3 regions of the Caldalkalibacillus salinus genome follow, and region 3 is predicted to be linked to each of the others. Evidence: riboswitches for the same ligand, from Rfam matches in the RefSeq annotation. Region 3 holds a riboswitch; each other region holds the start of a gene.

The links. A riboswitch is a leader RNA that binds a small molecule or an ion and turns the genes downstream of it on or off. The one in region 3 is predicted to bind S-adenosylmethionine.
Region 1: another riboswitch for S-adenosylmethionine. It lies ahead of metK (methionine adenosyltransferase); the one in region 3 lies ahead of JKM87_RS09470 (YezD family protein).
Region 2: another riboswitch for S-adenosylmethionine. It lies ahead of JKM87_RS10710 (methionine ABC transporter ATP-binding protein); the one in region 3 lies ahead of JKM87_RS09470 (YezD family protein).

The regions. Positions count from the first base shown of each region.
Region 1 is NZ_JAERVL010000006.1:223,151-231,005, reverse strand. Features, by position in the region: gene JKM87_RS06975 (acyltransferase) at 1-410, shown strand, start outside; partial or broken gene JKM87_RS06970 (hypothetical protein) at 432-647, shown strand; gene JKM87_RS06965 (aspartyl-phosphate phosphatase Spo0E family protein) at 1,120-1,260, opposite strand; gene JKM87_RS06960 (methyl-accepting chemotaxis protein) at 1,453-3,243, opposite strand; SAM riboswitch class I at 3,497-3,618, shown strand; gene metK (methionine adenosyltransferase) at 3,765-4,967, shown strand; gene JKM87_RS06950 (sensor histidine kinase) at 5,300-6,502, shown strand; partial or broken gene JKM87_RS06945 (response regulator) at 6,462-7,047, shown strand; gene JKM87_RS06940 (glycosyltransferase family protein) at 7,233-7,616, shown strand; gene JKM87_RS06935 (YaaR family protein) at 7,595-7,855, shown strand, end outside.
Region 2 is NZ_JAERVL010000015.1:230,948-238,802, reverse strand. Features, by position in the region: gene JKM87_RS10735 (AMP-binding protein) at 1-417, shown strand, start outside; gene JKM87_RS10730 (DUF3221 domain-containing protein) at 601-1,059, opposite strand; gene JKM87_RS10725 (MFS transporter) at 1,327-2,616, shown strand; gene sigI (RNA polymerase sigma-I factor) at 2,756-3,529, shown strand; gene JKM87_RS10715 (anti-sigma-I factor RsgI family protein) at 3,522-4,952, shown strand; SAM riboswitch class I at 5,106-5,221, shown strand; gene JKM87_RS10710 (methionine ABC transporter ATP-binding protein) at 5,351-6,367, shown strand; gene JKM87_RS10705 (methionine ABC transporter permease) at 6,364-7,050, shown strand; gene JKM87_RS10700 (MetQ/NlpA family ABC transporter substrate-binding protein) at 7,109-7,855, shown strand, end outside.
Region 3 is NZ_JAERVL010000013.1:16,749-24,603, reverse strand. Features, by position in the region: gene sat (sulfate adenylyltransferase) at 1-331, shown strand, start outside; gene cysC (adenylyl-sulfate kinase) at 328-951, shown strand; gene JKM87_RS09485 (nitrite/sulfite reductase) at 948-2,570, shown strand; gene JKM87_RS09480 (anthranilate phosphoribosyltransferase) at 2,654-3,718, shown strand; gene JKM87_RS09475 (sirohydrochlorin chelatase) at 3,678-4,493, shown strand; SAM riboswitch class I at 4,572-4,698, shown strand; gene JKM87_RS09470 (YezD family protein) at 4,800-4,991, shown strand; gene JKM87_RS09465 (methionine biosynthesis PLP-dependent protein) at 5,190-6,476, shown strand; gene metC (cystathionine beta-lyase) at 6,469-7,719, shown strand; gene JKM87_RS09455 (bifunctional homocysteine S-methyltransferase/methylenetetrahydrofolate reductase) at 7,716-7,855, shown strand, end outside.

The DNA of each region.
Region 1 (7,855 bases), on a different contig from region 3:
GCTTGTATCACGTTTATCTGTACTACAATGCTTACGTGTACAACGACTGGGTTAATACACGCTGGTATGAGTTAGCGTGGAACCTATATACACTCGTATCGATTTTATTTCTATACTATGTCGCCGTTTGGCTGAAGGAAAAAGTGCCTGCCATTGTCAAAAAGACAGTGGTGAAGTTAGGTGTCGCTTCCTTTGGCATCTATCTCGTCCATCCTATGCTACTATACTTCTGGCGAAATCTAGGTGAGCCTTCTGAAATTATGCGTTATCACCTTTATATTGCTGGAGGTTGGGCGGTCGCTTTGTTCGGCTCATGGCTCATTGTACTCATTGTACAGTACTTACCAGGGTCATGGATGATCTTTGGTCAAGGAAAGAAAAAGAAGCGTGGAAAACAAAAAGTTCTGTAGTCGCCACATACATGTATGATAGAACCCGAAGGGTTTGACAAACATTTTGCACCGACATGCGTTCGAGAACATTCTTATCGATATGACAGTTTTGACCCGAAATACCAAACGATAAGGTACACCCGTCCAAAAGAATGTAAGGACTGCCCACTTGCCCAATATTCGCTTTGCCAAAAGGTCTATAAGATTCTTAGAGTTGCTTTGTTCAGATTCTGTTTGATGACTGACCTTCGACGCACAGGATGTGCTAGTGCCGACGTTACAACAGGACGTTGTGATGTTAGTCGGCGATCCATTTCATTTGTTTATCCGAATCTGAACAAGTGAGTGTTGGCGAAGCAAATCTTCAAATAGCAATAACGAAACGAATGCGTTCAGCAGGATAAACGGACAGAATAACCTTCTTAGAAAGGTAATGGGTTCAGGATCAAACAGACCATGAAAAAAGGCAATTTTTGAACATTATGCTCTTCCGAGCAATTTAAACAGTGCTTTATGAAATTGATTCGTATAATAGAAATTAGTATATAGTATTGTAGAAACAGCAGGATGTCGCTCAATCACAATAAAGAGACTGAAAAAGGGTCAAGACAGAATGTCTTGACCCTTTCCATATGGCATTTTATTAATGCTGGTATTGATCGATTTAAAACATCAAATTTATATATGCTTACAATCGTTGCTATGAGCAAGTACCATTTTTAAAACTTTATTCCGTATTTTTAACCTTTTCAGCGTTAATTCGGTTCAGAAGGGTATCAAGCTCTTGGCTTATTTCAACGATTTTTGGGTGTGTAAAGTCACGATAGACTCTAATGCGTTCGTGTAGAATATGCCTTTTGATTTCCACTTCTGTATATAGTTGATCGATTTTTTTAACCAGTAGATACCCCTCCTTCTACCGTGTATCAAAAGTCGTAAACTCATTGTACTATATAATTTGGAAGAAGAGTACAGCTTCGACAAAGTTTATAAAAAATCGTCATTGCTGGGGAATCTAAAGGTTGTGAAAGTCATACACTGAAAAAATTTCAGACCTATTTTAGAGTGTAAATCTTCTAATCTTACCTTCAAGCTCTTGTGCTGTACCTTCTAAGCTATCCGCAACTTCAAGGAGGTTACCGATCAGTTTACGCTGCTCTTCCGTTGTAGCAGAAACTTCTTCTGAGCTTGCTGCTGTTTCTTCACTGATCGCAGACATATCTTCAATGGCTGTTAACATGCCATCCTTCTTCTTGTCGATCTGCTCAATGAAGGTCGTGATTCTTTGAATGCGGCTTGTCGTCTCCTCGATAGCCTTGAGGACCTCTTCAAAGGATTCTTTTGTATGATCGACGGCGTTGTTCTGTTCATCTACGATGTCTTTCATCGAATCCATAGAGGAGATACTCTTCTTAATCTCGTTCTGGATATCCTTCACGATATCTTCGATGTTAGACGCCGAATTACCGGATTCCTCAGCAAGCTTACGGACTTCGTCAGCAACAACGGCGAACCCTTTACCGTGTTCTCCAGCACGTGCTGCCTCAATCGCTGCGTTTAAGGCTAGTAGGTTCGTTTGATCAGCAATATTGGTGATAATTTGTGAAATCTCTCCAACCTGCTTCGATTTGGCTCCGAGCTGTTGGATCGTGTCCACTGTCTGTGTATTTTTACTCGCCACGTCACTAGATAGCTTCGTGAGTGAAGTGAGTGTGTTAACCCCTTGGGTACTCACTTGTTCTGTTTGGTTCGCTAATGTGGCAGCCTCTTGAGAATCCTCTTTTAGCTCGATGACCATATCAGCCAATTCACTAATCATGCGTGAGTTTTCCTCAGCAGAGTTGGCTTGGTCTGTTGCCCCACTAGCAATTTCTTCGATGGCACGTGCGATATCATCCGTTTGCGCATTGTACGTTTGGGTTTGAGACAGCATATCGTGCGCCGAGTGTGTCACATTACTTGTAGAGTCCAGGACAGTTCTTAATAATGTTTGGTTCGTATCGGCCATACGGTTCAAGGATTGACTTAATTCGCTGATCTCATCATTTCCACTGATGTTAACACGCTGTGTGTAGTCTCCTCTTTCTAAAGCCGCAATGGTATCCTTCAGAGCATAGATCCGACTCGTAAAGGAGCGAATGAAGAAGTATAGACCCACCAAACCAATAAGAGAAGATAAGATAATAATTAAGAACGTGTTCGTTTTGATCGTTTCACGGCTCATAATTGCTAGCTTGTTCATTTCAAAATCCAGCCCAACGACCCCTACGACACTGCCGTCATTTGCATGTACGGTTTTGGCCAATGTGAGCGTGGTGTCTCCCGAACCCGTATCAATATAGGGCTCTGTATAGATGATCTGTCCTGGATTGTCCACAGCTTGTTGGTACCAATCACGTACACGAGGGTCGAATTCTGTCAAGTCCACACTAGAAGGTGGTACAGGGTAGAGATAGAATTCTCCTTCTTGAGACCCGACATACGCGTTCATGATGTATTCAGATTCATCTGTGATTTTTTTGAAATACTCATAGTAGTACTCCGTTTTACTGCCATCATTAACGGACGGTAAATGGTTTAAGTCCGTCGTAGCGTCTTGAAAGTTATTACGAGCAACGTTAAGCTCTGGTCTTTGACTTAAGTCATCAAGAAGTTCCTCTGTCTCTTCGAATAACTTTTTAAAGGATGATGACATGTCCTCTAGTTCTTCTTTGGAGCCAATCACAGCGGTATGATTGATAACCTCCGTCTGTTTGTAACTCAGAAACCCGAGTATGGACGTTGGGACAATCAGTGTAATTGCTAACACCAGTATGAGTTTCCCTTGAATACCCCTTAGGTTTAAGTTCATACGTTTTTCCTCCTATTCTCTCTTGTAGTCTGACGTCTGTTTGTCTGGTTATAAAACCAGATAAGGTGCCGCCTGAAGATAACAAAATGCGCCAAAAAATCGCATAAAACTTCTTTATTATGACTATTCGACATGTTGTGACATCTTCCTGCTAGTAGAGGATAAAAATTCCTTCATTTTATAAATTGAGACTAATTGACTATATTCGTTGACAGAGGTGGACAAATAGGGTAGGATATGCCTGAAACGGATACTCTTATCCTGAGGAGTGTGAGGGACAGGCCCAATGACGCTCGGCAACCTCCCTCTTTTTTTAGTATAAAAGAGGAACAGGTGCTAACCTGCAAGAACGACGACGTTCTTGGAAGATAAGAGAAGAGGTCATGCTTTACTGTAAACGCCTTTTTCTCTAGGCGTTTTTATTTGTATAGAGCACTTTTTATCATGGCATATCAAAGGGAATGAGTACCGTATCAATTCATGCACATACTATAACGTAATAATGAAAGGGAGGAACGAGAATGGCCTTAAAAAAGGGACATCGCTTATTTACATCTGAGTCCGTAACAGAAGGTCACCCAGATAAAATTTGTGATCAAATTTCAGATGCCATCTTAGACGCCATCTTGGAAAAGGACCCCAATGCCCGGGTGGCTTGTGAAGTCTCCGTCAGCACGGGCCTGGTATTAGTAGCCGGAGAAATTACCACAGAGTGTTATGTCGATATTCCCAAGATTGTTCGCGATACGGTCAAAGATATTGGCTATACACGGGCCAAATACGGATTTGACTACGAAACCTGCTCAGTATTAACGGCCATTAATGAACAGTCCCCTGATATTGCCCAAGGTGTCAACCAAGCTTTGGAGTCCCGTGAAGGACAAATGACTGATCAAGAGATTGAAGCCATAGGTGCAGGAGACCAAGGGCTAATGTTTGGCTTTGCGTGTAAAGAAACACCTGAGTTTATGCCTCTACCGATTTCATTAGCACATAAATTGGCTAGAAAAATGAGCGAAGCTAGAAAAAAAGAAACGATAGATTATCTTCGTCCTGACGCCAAAACACAAGTCACGATTGAATATGATGAAAATAATGAACCCGTTCGAATTGATACAATCGTGATTTCAACACAACATCATCCTGAAGTGGATCAAGAGCAAATTAGGAAAGACCTTATCCAAAAAGTGATCACGCCTAATGTCCCGAGTGATTGGGTGGATGAAGAGACGAAAATCTTCATTAACCCGACAGGCCGTTTTGTAATTGGGGGGCCTCAGGGTGATGCAGGTCTAACCGGCCGTAAAATTATCGTTGATACGTACGGAGGGTATGCCAGACATGGCGGGGGTGCTTTTTCTGGTAAGGATCCCACTAAAGTCGACCGTTCAGCAGCCTACGCTGCAAGATATGTGGCCAAAAATATCGTAGCAGCTGACCTCGCAGATAAGGTTGAAGTCCAGCTCGCATATGCCATTGGTGTGGCTCAACCCGTTTCAGTCGCGATCGACACGTTTGGGACAGGTGTCCTAGATGAGGAAAAGTTAGCTGAAATCGTACGCGAGCATTTTGACCTACGCCCGGCAGGGATAATTAAAGAATTAGACCTACGCCGTCCGATGTATCGCCAGACAGCTGCTTACGGTCATTTCGGGCGTCACGACGTCGATTTACCTTGGGAAAGAACAGATAGAGCGGAGATCCTTAAAAAGTATCGACCATGATATCTGTTTAAGGGCAGGCGATGTCCGAATGAAAATTGGTCAAAAAATGCAATAAATCGCCATTAAACGACCTCAAAAGCTCACATTCAAAGCTTTTGAGGTTTTTTTATTATTGTGCAAATGGCAAATTTTATCTTAAACTAGTAAAAAAGTACCCTAGAAAATTTCCCAATGTTGCCAAGCCTTTTATCCGCTACAATAGAAGTAGAGAGATAGATATAGGTATGAAGGACTTAATAACTAAAAATTGAGTCAGGTAACTGCGATTTCAAGATGCTGTCCCGCCTAATCAGAGACTTAATCAAAACTATGGGGAACAGGGATGTGAGATGATGGCAATTGAAGTAGCGTCGTTAGACGGCGTGATTGAACGAGCCCTCAACACAATGGAAGAAACCAAGTATCAAGTATTTGATATCGCAGAACAAGCCAGACAAGAAATGATCAACTTAGAGCGCGAAATCAAAAAGGTCAAGGGCGAAGTCGAAGACGTAATCGAAAAAAACGATGTTTTAGAAGCGCAGTTCCTGAGCGCACGCAAAAAACTTTCACAAGTGAGTCGTAATTTTACGGTGTACACAGAAGAAGATATACGCCAAGCGTACGAGAGGGCAAATACCATACAGGTTGAGCGGATCTTGTTACAGGAAAAAGAAAAGCAACTGAGAGAGAAAAGGGATGATCTTCAGTTGCGCTTGCGCAACATTGAACAAACGGTTGAAAGGGCAGAAGGGGTCTTAACACAGTTTGGTGTCGTTGTCGAATATCTGTCGGGTAACATGGCAGAAATGAAACAAATGATCGAGGATGCACACCAGAACCAACAATTAGGATTTAAAGTCATTCAAGCACAGGAAGAGGAACGGAAGCGTTTAGCGAGAGAGATACACGATGGTCCAGCGCAATCAATGGCGCACCTCGTCCTACGAATGGACTTAGTGGACAAGGTCCTTTCAACTGGGGATGAGTTAAGGGCGAAAGAAGAATTACAAAGTCTCAAGCAGTCAGCTAGAGAAAGCTTAGCGGATGTTAGGCGTATCATATTTGACTTGAGGCCAATGGCACTGGATGATTTGGGTCTAGTTCCTACACTGAAGAAATACATAGAGAGAATACAACAAAAAGTAGACGTGAAAATCAAATTTAAGACGAAAGGGAAGGAGATTCATTCATCCTCATCATTGGACGTTGCCGTCTTCCGTTTAATTCAGGAGTCGCTTAATAATATTATCAAGCATGCACAAGCGACAAAAGCGACAGTGAATCTCTCTTTCTCTAGCGATCATGTTCAGGTTGTGATAGAAGACAATGGAGTGGGTTTTGACCAAGACAATCAATCTCAATCTGAGAGCGAGGGTTTTGGACTTATGGGTATGAAAGAAAGGGTAAAACTGCTTGAAGGAGACTTTCAAGTGTATTCCGAGCCGAGTAAAGGCACCAAGGTTATCATCATGCTACCGGCCGATGAAGACCAAAATGAGGAGGGAGTCAACGATGGTGAATCAAACCAAACAAGTCAATATACTGCTCATTGATGATCACAAGATCTTTCGAGAAGGTGTGAAACGCATCATTGAAATGGAAGATAACTTTAGTGTTGTTGGAGAGGGATCAGACGGAACAGAAGCGTTACTACTCGTTCAACAATACAAGCCCGACGTCATACTCCTAGATATTAATATGCCGAACATGAACGGCGTTGAAGCAACAGAAGAAATCCTGAGCTTCTCACCTGAGTCGAAGATTATTATTTTATCTATACATGACGAAGAAGCTTATGTGTACAAAACACTGCAAACAGGTGCAAGTGGGTATCTATTAAAGGAGATGGACGTCGACTCATTAGTTGAAGCGATTAAGGTCGTATCTTCTGGAGGGGCGTACATCCATCCCAAGGTAACGGGGAAACTCATTGATGAATTCCGACGCATGAAGATAGAACAAGAAAATTGGAGACCTATTATATATCAGTGAAAAAACAGTCAAAAACCATGTGAGCAACATCCTGCAAAAAATGAAAGTCAATGACCGTACACAAGCCGTAGTAGAAGCAATAAAGAACAACTGGGTACGGTTGTAATCATGTTGGCATAGAGAGGCGAGATAAGAACGACACTCACCGGGACCTGATCTATTTCAGCTTAAATGTACTTATCTTGTTATATATATACTCTGAGATAGAGCAGGTCGGTTACGAACACCCTTACTTACCTATGTCACTAAAGTGGGTGCGTACGCATACCTTGACATAAAGGAGGTATGGGTATGGCATCCTTAATCCTTTGGATATTAGCAATGTACGGATTAGCCTGCGTGTGGGTACAGTGTAAAAAATTATGGCAAGTCCAGATTGACCCCGCGTCAAAGACATTCTATATCTGTACGCATTATTCACAAAGTAAAGTAGAATGGGTCATTCGTTCTATAAGCGAATGGGCAAAAATAGAAGGGCAAGATATGACAATTTACCTCATAGATACAGGTTCACAAGATGATACATTAAAGATTATCGAACGACTCACAAATGAAGGGCTTCGGATTGAGTATCTCTCTCAAATGCCGAAAGAAATACATTATCAACCACAGCGACTCCAGAGTGTGATTGACTTAAGGGAGGGGGCCTTTACTTGCGGATTGAGAACCATGTAAGCCCTAAAATAGAGACAACACAGAAGGGAAACCCCAAAGGAGGGCACAAAACCTCTTTTTCAACCACGATAGCTCAGACAACGCAAACGTTACATGAGCAATCCATACGAACGCTGCTTTCCCAAATAGATGTAAAAGGCCGTCAATTGGGGCAGCATATGACAGTGGGGCATTTAAAAGAGTATAAAAAACTCGTCAAGGAACTTATTCAAGAAACAGTGCAGCACGGCCTAGAGCTC
Region 2 (7,855 bases), on a different contig from region 3:
GATATTGCCAAAATGGACGAGGAAGGCTTTTTCTATATTATGGATCGCAAAAAAGATATGATTATCGCCGGGGGCTTCAACATTTATCCTCGTGAGATTGAAGAGATCCTTTTTGAACATCCCAAAGTGATGGAGGCGTCTGTGATCGGCATTCCTGATCAATACAGAGGAGAAACAGTGAAGGCCTACATCGTTGCAAAGGAAGGTCAAACACTCACGGTGGAAGAACTGGACCAATTTTCCAGAAGACACCTTGCCTCCTATAAGGTTCCCCATATATATGAATTTAGAGAGGAACTACCAAAATCGATTATTGGAAAAGTGTTACGCCGAGAACTAATTGAGGAAGAAAAGAAGAAGCGCCAACAAGAGGAATCGAAAACGAATAACGATGACACTAATGAGCAAGTCGTATAAAATAATCTAATGTGGCCACCTAAAAGGAACCTAGGTGGCCACACTTGTGTACAAATCTTTTATTTTCTCTTAGAATAGTGATTTATATTTTTCCTTAACTCCTTTTTTTAACTTTTGTTGTTTGGCATCAGAAAAGCTATCTTCAAGTGTATCAATCCCATCCAGGTTGTACTTGAACAAAAATTAATTTATCATTATGACTTTTTCAGCGCCTCTTATGGGTGGTCTACTATCGAGTTGTCTATTAGATGCAAGGTCTATCCCTACTTTTTGACCAATTTCTAATTTGCTATAAGTATTAGGATCAATCGTATACCAAGCAATATCCACATCTTCTGATAACGCTTTTGAGGCTAATTCCTTCGCTGAATATTTCTTTAAATCATCAGGGGCAATGTTATCAGCTACTAATATTCGTTGGCCATCGTCGGAGACTTTCTTTGAAATAACGGTTCCTTGGTAATCCATATCTTTAATTTCATCCACAGTCGATGTCTTTGAAGATTGGTTATCATGCTCACCGGATTGATTTTGTTGAGAAGCTGATGGTTGTAAACCGAGTGTTGTGTCTTCACTGTTGACAGAACATCCGGTAGCAAACATACACACACTTACAGTCACAAATAAAAGTATCTTTTTCAAATAAACCCATGCTCCTTTCCATATGGCATTATTCTCTAGAATCTTGAAGCTCTAGACGGATCAAACTTTCGGAAAGTTTCACTTCATCCAAAAAATGGCCGCTTAGTGTCCTATCCTCACGCATTGTCATCCTTTGTATGGATGTCGCAAAATTTTAAATATTAACCTTCCTATGTGATCAGTCTTAAAGTATAATTTTGTTTAGTGATTCGAAGTAATGACATTGATGATGTCATTGAATTGTGGCATGAAAGTGAGGACAACAAAATGACTGTCATACATGATTGGATAAAGCAAATCAAAGGCTACAACCGAAATGTACGCCTTTTTTTATGGGCCAATGTTCTTTTTCAAGTGGGCATGGGGATGTTCATGATTATGTATAATTTATACGTCAAAGCGCTGGGCTTTGATCAGACCGTGATCGGAAATATGGTGGCCATGCAGTCACTAGCAGCGGCTATTATTCTCATTCCTGCTGGTATCCTTAGCGATCAACTGGGCCGAAAAAAAATCATTGCCGTTGGGTTACTTTTTACTGTCGTTAGTTTTGTCCTGCGTGCCATATTGGAAGTGGAGACGGGGTTGATTCTTACGGCGTTTATGACAGGCTTATTCTCATCCTTTATTCAAGTATCCGCTATTCCGTTGCTATCGGAGAATTCAACGAAGGAACAGCGGGTGCATCTTTTCAGCCTTAATTTTGCATTAATGATGGTGGCTAACGTGATTGGTAACATGGGTGGTGGAGCGTTGGCGGACGTGTTACATCTATGGTTTGGAATGACAGAGCTGATAAGTTTACGTACAACTCTACTCATCGGCACAGGAATGTCCTTTTTAGCTTTTTTACCCATTAGTATGCTGCAGGAAAAGGGGAAAGTGAAGCAACATAAAACACTAACGAGTATGTTAACCAAGGGTAACCTCAAGCGCGCATTGGTCCAACATCATACATCAATAAAAATCATCGGTTTATTTGCAGTGGCTCAGATGCTCATCGGTTTTGGGGCGGGGCTGGTGATTCCGTATTTAAACGTGTATTTTGCTGACCGATTCCAAGCGTCTAACACATCCATAGGGTTGGTGGTCTCGCTAGGGCAAGCGGCTACGGCCGTTGCTATGCTCATTGGTCCAGCGATTGTTAAACGAATAGGCGAAGTAAGGGCGGTGGTTGTTTTACAGCTATTGTCCATTCCGTTCCTACTCCTCACCGGTTTTACAAACAACTTCTATCTCGCCTCGGTCGGTTTCTTGTTTCGTCAAGCATTGATGAATGCGGGTAATCCTATCCAAATGTCGGTCATGATGGATAAAGTAGACGATAATATGAAAGGTTTGGCGAATAGTGTCGGACAAACAATATTTATGTTAGGATGGGCGTGTATGGGACCTGTAAGTTCGTATATCGTTAGTCGATATGGTGCTTACTGGGGTTATGCTTACGTGTTTAGCCTCACAGCGGCCCTTTATATCGTGGGTTCTGTTTATTTCTACTACGTGTTTTATAGAAGACCTGATAAAGTGCTAGATTCCAAACAAAAAATTCCTTTATAAAAACAGGAATGAAGTCTCTAGTAAACGAAGGTAGAAATATGTAAAATGATGATATAGTTTGACGAATGTGGACTTCCCCACATAAAGAGAGGTTTAAAGACGATATAGTAGTATGGCGAGGTGAATTCACTTGATAGCAATGATTCTAGGGAAATGGAAGAAAAAGCGCCAAGAACAGTCAGAAGACATCCATGCTTTGGTGACAGAAGCCAAGTATGATTCCCAATATAGAAATGATTTTATTAGAAAGTATCAGCCTTTTATAGCGAAAGTCGCTTCTAAGGTCTGTAAACAGTATATTGACCAATCTCGTGATGAGTATAGTGTGGCTATTGAAGCGTTTAACGAAGCGATTAACCACTACGAAAACCAACAAGGCACATCGTTTCTATCTTTTGCGGAAATGGTCATTCGTCGTCGTGTGATTGATTATATACGTAAGGAAACGAGACAAACGCGTGATATCTTCTTAGAAACAGAATCAACAGATGAGGAACAGCAACAAGAAAGCATCGCCCAAGTTCACGCCTCTGTCAACCAGTATCAACAGCACCAAGAAATTGAACGTCGTAGAATGGATATCGCTGATTACCAGGAGCTACTCAAGGAGTACGACATCACCTTCCAGGATTTGGTCACCCTATGTCCTAAGCATGTAGATGCTAGAGAAAATGCAAAGCAAATCGCCAAAACCCTCGCCACACACCAAGAATTTGTTTTTCATTTAAAGGAAAAAAAGCAACTTCCGATGAAAGAATTATTAAAATTTGTGAACTGCAGTCGTAAAACGGTAGAGAGGAATCGAAAGTATATAATAGCGATGGCGTTGATTTATATCGGAGGGTATGAATCACTGCAATCCTATATCGAGCCAGAGGAAGACATGAAAGAAGGGAGGGAAATCAGTGAATAAGGGACTCATTCTAGAAATGAAAAATGACGAAGCAGTTGTCATGACCCCTGAAGGCGAATTCCGTAAAGTCAAAGCAAACAAACTGCACTGGGAAGTTGGAATGGAAGTTGACGTACCTTCTGCTCAAGTTGTACCGTTCGAAGTCAAAAGCAGAAAGAAGAAAACTGTACCAGCATTAGCCTTAGTCGCTTCCTTCTTATTAGTATTCGCATCCATGTTCGCCCTCGTCCCTTTTGGAGCTGATGATACCGCAGTAGCCTATGTCAACATCGACATCAATCCTAGTATCGAAATGGGCCTTAATAAGTCCATGGAAGTCATTAGTTTAGAACCTCTAAATGATGATGGGAAGCTCCTAGTTTCACATCTTAGTGATGAATGGAAAGGAAAGTCACTTCCAGAACTAACATATGACGTGATTTCCCAAGCAAGAATCGATGGCTTTCTTGAGGGGAACCAAGATGTGCTATTAGCCACGTCATTCGTTGACCAAGATAGTGAAACGAAATACACAGAAAACGTTGATACTGCCTTACAGCTTATCGAGAGTGAAGTCAGTCATGAGCCTGTAGAGGAAACAGAGGCAGAACAAGAGAACAAAGTGAAGCTTCACAAAGTAACAGTGGATGAAGAGGTACGTACGAAAGCGCAAGAAGAGGGTATGTCTACCGGGCGTTACTCCATTTATTTGGGAGCTAAAGAACAAGGGGTAGACATCAACCTTGAGGAATTAAAAGGTCAATCCATTGCGGAGTTGGCACAAGAGTTTAACGGCTTACAAAATGTGATATCCAATCATAAGGACAATGGTGAAGCTGAAGAGGATGTAGATGAACAACCAGGTCAATCGAATGGACATCATAACGCTTCTGAAGAAGGTCAAGAAAACGGTAAAGGTGTTAATGGTAACAAAGGCCAAGGTCATGAGGGTCAAGACAATCAAGGCAACAAAGGCCAAGGTAACAAAGGTGAAGGCAATAAAGGCCAAGGTAACCAGGGTCAAGGCAATAAAGGCAATGGTAACAAAGGCCAAGGTAACAACAAAGGCCAAGGCAACAATGGCAATCATCCAGACTCTGAAGATAAAAGCGTTAATATAGAAGTTGAAGGTATGACTGAAAGTTCGGATGAAGAAGGTGCCTCTGAGGAAAAAAAGTCCGGTAAAGGACGTTTGAATGCACCAGGCCTATTATTTATCCCTCCCGGTTTAGAAAAAGATAACAAAGAGAAACAACGTGAGTCATCTGGATCAAGCTCCGATGATAAAAAAAAACACACACCGGGTAAAGGGGAACATGGGAATGGACATCAAAACGGACCTAAATCCCAAGAGAACATGAAAAATGACGTCAATGGACAATTGGATGACGCTCAAAGCACCCATGATAATAAGAGTTGGCTTCACCTTGCAACGACACCTTAGAACGTGATTAAATACATTCGCAGAAGATATTGCTGGCTTAAGCCAGTTGGAGATAGAACTGCCAACTTTTTCATGCTTAACAAAACGGTTTACAACTAAATAAAGTCATGTTATTATCTTCTTCAGTGACTTATAAACTGAATGATACATGCACTCTTATCGAGAGAGGTGGAGGGACTGGCCCTATGAAACCCGGCAACCGCCTTCGTGGACGACATGAAGGAAAGGTGCCAATTCCTGCGAAGAGGTAAATCTTCGAGTGATGAGAGGATGAAGATAATAACTCGCATCCTTTCCGCTTTGAAGCTGAAAGGATTTTTTTTATGGATGTATTTGCTGTTCGCTACAATGTATTAACGATGGATCTATATTGTTTAAATAGAAAGTGAGGTGGTAGGATGATTAACTTACAAGACGTGGTTAAAGTTTTCCGTGGGAATCAACAATCCGTAACAGCGGTGGACCATGTACAGTTAGACATCCAAAAAGGGGAAGTATTTGGGGTCATAGGTTATAGTGGAGCTGGGAAGAGTACACTCATTCGTATGCTAAATCTGCTTGAGAGGCCAACGAGTGGCGCCGTCCACATCGATGGTGTTGATATCAGTGCACTCCCCTCTACTGAATTGCGAAAGCAGAGACAAGAAATCGGCATGATCTTTCAGCACTTTAATTTGCTCTGGTCACGGACCGTCAAGGAGAACATCGCATTTCCCTTAGAAATAGCAAAAGTCCCACCTGAGCAGCGGGAAGAGAGGGTCATGGAACTGGTACGTTTAGTTGAGCTAGAAGGTAAAGAGGACCAGTATCCATCACAACTGAGTGGCGGACAAAAACAACGTGTCGGGATTGCGCGCGCATTGGCCAATAATCCAAAAGTGTTACTATGTGATGAAGCCACCTCAGCCTTGGACCCTAAGACAACGGATGCCATTTTGCAATTACTACAAGACATCAACAAAAAGCTAGGATTAACAGTTGTCCTTATCACACATGAAATGCATGTTATCCGCAAGATATGTGACAGAGTGGCGGTGATGGATAGTGGGAAAGTTGTTGAAATGGGTCATGTCATAGAGGTCTTTCAGAATCCGCAGCAAGATATGACGCGAAGGTTTGTGAAGCAGGTGACCGAGTCGAATGAAGCATTAGAAGTACATGCGGATTGGGACATCGATGGTGGCCAAGTGATACAATGTCACTTTGTTGGCGAAGAGGCGGAAAAGCCAATCATTAACGGGTTAATCAGAGAAACAACATTAGAAGTGAATATCCTGCAAGGGAAGGTGAGTCGTCTTAAAGATTCTTCCTACGGGACACTCATACTGCACATTAGTGGTCAAGATCGTGACATAGAGAAAGGACTGACCTACCTCCGAAATCAAGGAGTAGAAGTGGAGGTGTTAGCAACATGACAGACCTATTGAATGGGTTTCAGCAAGATGTCGTGCCCAATGTACGCTGGGACCGAGTATGGGATGCGACTGTAGAGACACTGTATATGATGGGCGTGTCCATTCTCTTCACTGCCATCTTTGGCGTGATACTTGGCATACTCCTGTATATGACGGCTGAGGGGAACCCATGGCAAAACCAGAAGCTATACAGAGCTGTGAGCGCATTTGTGAATATTTTTCGCTCTATTCCTTTCATTATTCTTTTAATCTTACTCGTCCCTATCATTAGAGCGCTATTAGGTAGTGCCATCGGGGCTAAAACAGCGATTCCTGCTCTAGTTATTGGTGCTGCGCCATTCTACGCCAGATTAGTTGAAATTGGTCTCAGAGAAATTCCAAAAGGGGTTGTTGAAGCGGCTAAGTCGATGGGCGCGTCCAACCTCCAGATTATATATAAAGTATTGCTTCCTGAATCTAAACCGGCGTTAGTATCAGGCATTACCGTCACAGGAATTGCACTTATTGGCTATGTCGCTATGGCTGGACTGATTGGGGCGGGCGGATTAGGACACTTGGCATTCATGGGATACCAGCGTCACCAGTGGGATGTCATCTGGATTTCAACGATAAACATCATTATTATGGTACAAATCTTTCAGATGCTTGGGGACTTTATCGTTAGGAAAATAGACAAGCGGTAAAGTTTAAAATATATATCAATAACCCAAAAATAATAAAAAAGAAAAAGGAGAGAAAACCATGAAGAAAATTTTACAGTTTGGCTTTATTTTTGCTCTTATCTTAGTTCTTGCGGCATGTGGACAAGGGCAAGGTGGAGATAATGAAGGTGCTGGAAATGAAAATGGGGAAGAAGTGCAAGAGTTAACAGTGGGGGCAACCTTGGTCCCTCATGCTGAAATTTTAGAATTTGTAAAACCGATGCTTGAAGAAGAAGGAATCGCATTAGACATCGTCGAGTTTACAGATTACACAACACCTAACCAAACATTGGACGCTGGCGAAATCGACGCCAACTTTTTTCAACACATTCCTTATTTAAAAGCTGAGAATGAGGCAGCAGGATATAATCTCGTAGACGTTGTCGGTGTGCATATCGAACCGATGGGCGCATACTCTGCCCACTATGATTCTATAGAAGAACTTCCTCAGGGAGCTACAATCTTACACCCGATGGCCGTATCTGAAGAAGGCCGTTTCCTAGCCTTACTAGAGTCAGAAGGCTTAATCACATTAGAAGAAGGTGTAGGGTTCAACGGCACTGTAGATGACATCGTTGATAACCCGAAAGAATTGGAATTTACAGGTGTCGAGGCTGCGACGCTACCCGCGCTATACCAAGATGGGGATTTGGCTATTATTAACACGAACTATGCGTTAGAAGCAGGCCTCTCTCCAGCGGAAGATGCCCTGATCTTAGAATCTCCTGATGATAACCCATTCGTGAATGTGGTTGCCACAATTGAAGGACAAGAAGATGATCCGCGT
Region 3 (7,855 bases):
TAAAAATTACGGGTGCACACATTTTATTGTGGGCCGTGACCACGCTGGTGTCGGGGATTACTACGGTACATACGATGCGCAACGGATATTTACCTCTTTTACGTACGAGGACCTGGGGATTACACCCCTCTTCTTTGAGCATAGTTTTTACTGCCGTGCGTGTGGCAATATGGCTTCGAGTAAGACCTGTCCTCACGAGGCGTCGGAAAGGCTCATACTATCCGGTACAAAAGTACGCGAGATGCTACGGCATGGTGAAGCGCCGCCACCAGAATTCAGCAGGCCTGAAGTTGCGAATGTGTTGATACAAGGAATGGAGGTGAAAGTATGAGCACGACGCTTACGTCTCAGGTCTATTGGCATCAAAGCCAAGTGAACCAACAAAATCGTGCTAATCTAAATGGCCATCGTGGCTGCACGATATGGTTAACTGGTCTTTCAGGGTCTGGCAAATCAACGATCGCCAACGCTTTAGACCAACGACTTTATGAAATGGGGACCCATAACTATGTTTTAGATGGAGATAACGTTCGCCACGGTTTAAATAAGGACTTGGGGTTTAGTGAAGCTGATCGACGAGAGAATATTCGTCGTATCGGCGAAGTCTCCAAATTAATGGTTGATGCAGGATTGATTGTCATGACGGCTTTTATTTCTCCTTATCAGAGTGATCGTCAGCTGGTGAGACAACTACTAGATGAGGAAGCCTTTATCGAGGTGTATGTTCAATGTCCGTTATCCGAGTGTGAAAAAAGAGACCCTAAAGGCCTCTATCGTAAAGCGAGAAAGGGAGAGATTCAGCAGTTTACAGGTATTAGTGCACCGTATGAAGCGCCGGTTAACCCTGAAATTGTAATTGAAACGGATAAGGTCAGTGTGGCGGAAGCTGTAGAGCAGATTGTAACCTATCTGAACAATCAAGAAATATTGAGAACGGAGGGGAAAGTGTGAGCTATAACAAAGTATGGGCCCAGCAAGAAAAACTAAGCAAAGAAGAAAAGATGAAGCTAGAAAAGGACGGTCTGGAGATCCTACAGGACATCCCGACTTTCGCCCGAGAAGGATTTCAATCCATCCCCAAGGAACTTTGGTCCCATTTTAAATGGGCAGGTTTATATCTCCAAAAACCAAAGGAAGACGGCTATTTTATGATGAGAGTGAACATTCCTTCAGGGATCATGACGAATGATCAAGCGAAAGTATTAGCGTCTATAGCCAAAGATTATGGTCGTGATGTCATAGATATTACCACGCGGCAAGCGATTCAATTCCACTGGCTGCAAATAGAAGACATCCCTGATATTTTCGATCGTTTATCTGAAGTAGGGCTATCTTCCGTTGGCGCTTGTGGTGACATTATGCGTACGATTGTGGGTAACCCTTTAGCGGGCATTGATCCACATGAATTGGTGGATACGCAGGATATGGTGCAGGACATCTATCACTATTTTCAAAGCAATTCAGATTTCTCTAACCTTCCGCGAAAATATAAAATATCTATCTCATCTAATGTCTATAACGCCCAGCATGCAGAAATCAATTGCTTGTCTTTCATCCCGGCAATGAAGGACATAGATGGAGAAAAAGTACGTGGCTTTCACGTTTATGTCGGTGGAGGGCTATCTTCTAAGCCTTATCTCGCACAAGAACTAGATGTGTTCGTACGCCCTGAACAAGTCAAGGATGTCACCATTGCCGTGACCACCATCTTCCGTGACCATGGTTATCGTGACAAGCGACATCGGGCACGCTTAAAGTTTCTGGTCCATGATTGGGGAGTGGAAAAGTTTAAAGAAAAGCTGTTAGAACATATCGATCTACCATCTCGGGGCGTCAACTGCTTTGAGGGCTGGAATGGCGGTTATTTTTACGGTGTTCACGACCAAAAGCAACCTGGTTTGAAATACATCGGGGCTAATGTCCCTATGGGGCGTATGACGTCGGCAGATCTATATGAACTCGCACGTATATCGGAAAAGTTTGGTCAAGGCGAATTACGCAATTGTAACACGCAAAACATCATCATACCGCACATACCGTCTGAGGTAGTTGACACGGTATTGAAGGAAGAGATATTTGAGAGGTTTACAACCGAGCCCAACCGATTCATAGGCTACTCCGTGTCTTGTACGGGCATAGAATACTGCAACCTTGCCCTCGTTGAAACGAAAGAGCGAATGAGACAGATCGCCCTCAAGCTTGATGAGCGCCTCTCACTTGATGTGCCGGTCCGCATTCACATGGTGGGTTGTCCCAATTCTTGTGGGCAAAGGCAAATTGCCGATATTGGCCTCCAAGGGGGACTCATGAAAAATAAAGATAAAAAAATGGTGGAGGCTTTTGAAATTTATGTCGGTGGGACTTTACATGAGACGCCAACGTTTAACCAAAAATTAAAAGGGAAGATACCCGGAGAGGCCATTGGTCGTGTATTAGAAGATTTCCTCACTTACTTCAGTGCACACAAGCATGTCGGTGAGGACTTTTATGCCTTTGTGCAACGCGTAGGAGTGGCACATCTCCAGCAAAAACTAGACGATATCCTTGCCATCGGAGTAGAAGCGTCCTAACCACTAACATATCAATGGCCTAAGCGTAGAAAAGGCAATGATGGCGTGATGACTTGAGCATGTAGGCTAAGGGGGAACTGAACATGGAGCAATGGTTAAAAATCGTAGCCAGGGGAAAGAAAGGTTCAAAAGACTTGACGTATGCTCAGGCTGAATCAGTAGCGGAACGTATCATCTCAGGTGAAGCAACGGACGCGCAAATTGGGGCGTTCCTCGTCGCACAACGCCTGAAAACGGAGTCGGTGGATGAGGTGCTCGCTTTTTGTAAACGACTGAGAGCCCCTATCATGAATAACGCCAATGCACAGACATTGGCAACAAATTTTCATTCTAAACCAATCATAGACTTAGCGGGTCCTTATACGGGGCGCCATACGTTTGCAGCTACCCTTCCCTCAGCTATCTTAATGGCCCAGAGTGGGGTGCCGGTCTATACGCATAGTAGTCCAAGTTTACCTCCTAAGTGGGGTGTATCGTTGGCTGATATGGCCCAAGGCTTAGGGTTGCCAACGTCGGAGACATTACAGGATCTCAATCAACAATTGAAGGAGACGAACATGGGTTTTGCGCTCACAGAGCACTTGTGTGCCCCACTTGCCCAGATTCGTCATATTCGAGAAGAAATCGGGGTGCGTACATTTCTGAACACGGTTGAGAAATTACTTAATATCACACAGGCGCATACGTTAATCGTCGGCGTTTTTCACCGTACTGTCATCGACTTACATGTGGCACTCGTGAGAGCTTTAGGTTATCGGGAAGCATATATCGTTCAGGGAGTGGAAGGCTCAGAGGATCTCCCCTTACATCGAAAGAGCTTCTACTATAAGGTGACCCCCGAAGAGGTTCACGCATTGGAAATTGATCCTGAAGATTACGGGCTTAAGCGCAAAAGAGATCGTTCACGAGAGACGTTAAATCTCGAACAACAAATTGAAATCATTCAGCGCATTTTAAAAGGGGATACATCAGCAGACATTGCCGACTTTCGAGCCCAAGTGCTTTTTAACACAGCGGTGCGTTACTATTTCTGTGGCCGTTTTCCCACAGTTAGTGAGGCTTTACAATTTACCGAACAGCAGTTAAAAGAACCAAAAGGAGTCTATCATGAGTGGGATGTATTCAAATCTACGCTTGTCTCGCGGTGATTTAAGGCAAGGGGTGCTCATCATCGCTCACGGCTCACGCAATCCGAACTGGGTTAAGCAAATTGACCGGCTTTGTCGGCGGGTGCGATCACCCATTCCGATGGTGATCAGCTATTTGGAGCTTGTTGAGGAGAGAAGCATCGCCGAAGGTGTGCAAAAACTTGAACAACAAGGGGTGCAAGACATTATCGTTGTTCCGCTATTCGTTTGTTCAGGGAGTACGCATCTCGCGGAGATCCAATATATACTTGGAATCAATCGGCGGTGTGTAAGACCAACAGACGTCCCCAGAGTACGGACGAATGCCAGAATACAGTGGTGTCCTCCGATTGATGATCATCCTAATCTAGTGTCCATCCTCCGTCAGCGCCTAGGGCAGGTGATGCAAAGTAGCCATCAGCCTGTATTGCTCGTCGCTCATGGCAGTGATAAGGCTCATTGGCTGACAAAGTGGCAAACGGTTTTAGCAAGCATCGTGCGACAGTTGAAAAAAGAGACAGGTCTAGAGCACGTAAGCTATGCCACCTTACTTCCTGATCAACTGCCAAGTAAAATCCGATCCCTGGAAGAGGTCAATCAAGAAGCTCCCATGGTGGTTTTACCTCTTTTTATCGCTGAGGGTTACTTCACCTCTCATGTGATCCCAAGTCGTTTACAGTCGGTGCGTTACGTCCGAGGGAGAGCGATTCTACCTCATCCGCTCATAAGTTTATGGATAGAGGATCAAATACAAGCGCGTTTAACATCAAGTGTAGAAAAATTAAAAATAAATTAAAAAATACATTGACGAGACCTCAAGTCAGGAGTATAATTGGTTAAAATTACAAATTGAAAATCACATATTCATTAAGAACTCTTATCAAGAGAGGTTGAGGGAACTGGCCCTATGATACCTCGGCAACCATTGTGTGGCTTCTCGATTGACAGTCCACACAAAAGGTGCCAAATCCAGCAGAACGCTTGGTTCTGAAAGATGAGAGGTCGGACTAAAAATAAACTTATAAGCGTCGACCTCTTATCAGAGGTCGTTTTTTATTTAAAAAAAAACGCCTCTGAACATCATAGTGGAGGAGGAGAAACCATGCCTAAAAATGAAACTAGTACAATCCCTCACGAAACGTATAACAGAATAACCGAAGCTTTATCAGGATTGGAGTATGGCTCAGTACAGATTGTGGTACACGATTCACAAATCGTAGAGATTCATCGCTTGGATAAACAAAGATTCCCACTTGAAAAAGGAAACAAGCAAAAGGATAAGCGTCAATCGTAGTTCTGTATATAACGCATTATACTTAGCTTGTTGTACTTGGCTTAGGATTTAGAAACAATGCTAAAAACGCGTCAATATATAGCAGCAGAGTGCTGACCGGACAACCGGAGGCTCTCGTACATGACATCGTTTTAAAACGTATGTGTCAGTATGAGGGCCTCTTTTTATTTGATGGATAGGGGGATGAGAGGGATGAGCATGAAAAGACAAAAAGAGAAATCGTACGAGTTAGAAACACAGCTCGCACAGATTGGGAATCGTAGTGAGACTGAAACTGGAACCGTCAGTACACCTGTTTTTTTCTCTACGGCTTACCGCCATGGTGGACTAGGACAATCGACAGGGTACGAGTATACGCGCACGGGTAATCCTACACGTGACGTTTTAGAACGTACCATTGCAGATCTAGAAAAAGGAGATCAAGGATTCGCTTGTAGCTCAGGTATGGCCGCCATCCAATTAGTATTAAGCTTGTTTGAACAAGGAGATGAGATCATCGTTGGTCAGGATCTTTATGGCGGGACGTATCGTTTGTTTGAGCATTTACGCCAGTGCTATGGGATTGTTTTTCATTACGTCGATATCCGTGAACCTGAGGCATTCACAACAGCGCTCAGTAGTCATACCAAAGCGATTTTTATAGAGACGCCAACCAATCCTTTGATGCATCAGGCAGATTTAGCAGCTTTAAGCGCTATCGCCCAAGCTCACAAGCTCACTTTCATCGTGGATAACACGCTGAATACACCCTTGCGGCAACAGCCGATTCGTTCAGGAGCCGATATTGTGATACATAGTGCGACCAAGTATTTAGGAGGACATAATGATGTGTTAGCTGGTCTTATTGTGGCCAAAGGAGCTGATTTATGTGAGAGACTTGCCACTTTGCATAATGCGATAGGATCGACATTGTCTTCACTTGACGCCTGGTTGCTCATGAGAGGGATGAAAACTTTAGCACTCCGTTTAGAAAAACAGGAAACCAATGCCCAGCGAGTGGTTGCCTACCTCAAAGCACATGAATACGTCGATGACGTGTTCTACCCTGAGATTGGGGGATTGGCCTCTTTTAGGATAAAAAAAGAAGAGGCGGTCGGGCCGTTGCTTAGGCACCTTCAGCTTATTACCTTTGCTGAGAGTCTCGGTGGTGTAGAAACCTTTATCACTTATCCGGCGACGCAGACACACGCCGATATACCTGCGGATATTCGTATCAAAAATGGCGTGTGTAATAGACTGTTGCGTATCTCAGTAGGGATTGAGCAGAGTACAGATATCATCGATGATCTTGATCAAGCCCTCACACAAGCCATAGCAGACACACAAGCGATAGCAAACACACAAGCCATAGAAGATACAAAAGTCATAGCAGACTCACAGGCCATAAACCAAACGCAAAATAAAATGGCGCATTCACCATCTGTGCAGTCTGACGTTAAGGCATCCGGTACGGCCTCAACTAAGGGGGTGTCTATAGATGAGTAAGCAAAACTATCATGTGCGAACAGAGACGCAGTTGGTTCACAATGAGCATGCTGTCCAGCCGGATACGGGAGCAGTCAGTGTACCCGTTCATCACGCTTCAACCTTTCACCAGCGTCAGACGGATACGTTAGGCACCTATGATTACAGCCGCTCAGGCAACCCAACACGGGAAGCGCTAGAAGAGACGATCGCTCAATTGGAAGGGGGGACGAGAGGTTTTGCCTTTGCCTCAGGCATGGCCGCCATCTCAACAGCATTCTTATTGTTTTCTAAAGGCGATCACGTTCTCATATCTGAAGATGTGTACGGTGGAACTTACCGTATGGTGACAGGCGTGCTAAGGCGCTTTGGCATCGACTACACGTTTGTAGATATGACGGACATTGAGCAAGTGAAGGCTCATTTAAAGCCTACGACAAAAGTGATCTATATTGAAACACCGTCAAATCCTTTACTCAAAATCACAGATATACGGGCTATTAGCCAACTCGCTCAACAGCATGGATGTCTGACCTTTGTCGATAATACGTTCCAAACTCCCGTCTTACAACAACCCTTATCCTTAGGGGCTGACCTTGTCGTGCATAGTGCGACAAAGTTTATATCTGGACATAGTGATGTCTTAGCCGGTCTCGTTGTGGTGAAAGATGGACAGTTGGCTGAAGACATAAGCTTCCTACAAAATACGTTTGGTGCCGTCTTGGGTGCACAGGACTGTTGGCTCGTGTTGAGAGGGTTAAAGACGCTACATGTCCGTTTACAACAGTCTCAAGAGACGGCATGGAAACTAGTAGATTTCCTCTCAACGATTCCAGAAGTGCAGCACATCTATTATCCCGGACGACCAGGGCATCCCGGAAGTGCCTGTCACGCTGAACAGACAAGAGGACCGGGGGCCGTCTTTTCCTTTTGCTTAAAGAATAAGGCCGCCGTTGATCGATTTGTCTCTCACCTTAACATACCTGTCTTTGCCGTTAGTCTTGGGGCAGTAGAATCGATTCTGTCTTATCCAGCTATGATGTCACATGCGGCCATGCCCAAGGAAGAACGAGAGAAGCGGGGGATTTCGGATGGCTTACTGCGATTATCTGTTGGTTTGGAGCACTTCGAGGACCTTATCGCTGATTTCACTCAGGCCTTTCAAGCGCTAAGGGAAGGGACAGCAGACCGAGACCGTGGATATCTACCAGAAAACAAGGGTACACCTCCTGCAAGTCAAGCAGTAGAGGGGGTCAGATCGTGAACTTTATAGATGATCTGAAGCAAAACATGATCGTAGCGGACGGGGCCATGGGGACGTTGCTGTATTCTTACGGTGTCGGTCAGTGTTATGAAGCGTTGAACCTGACTCATCCAGAACAAATCTATGACATTCATCG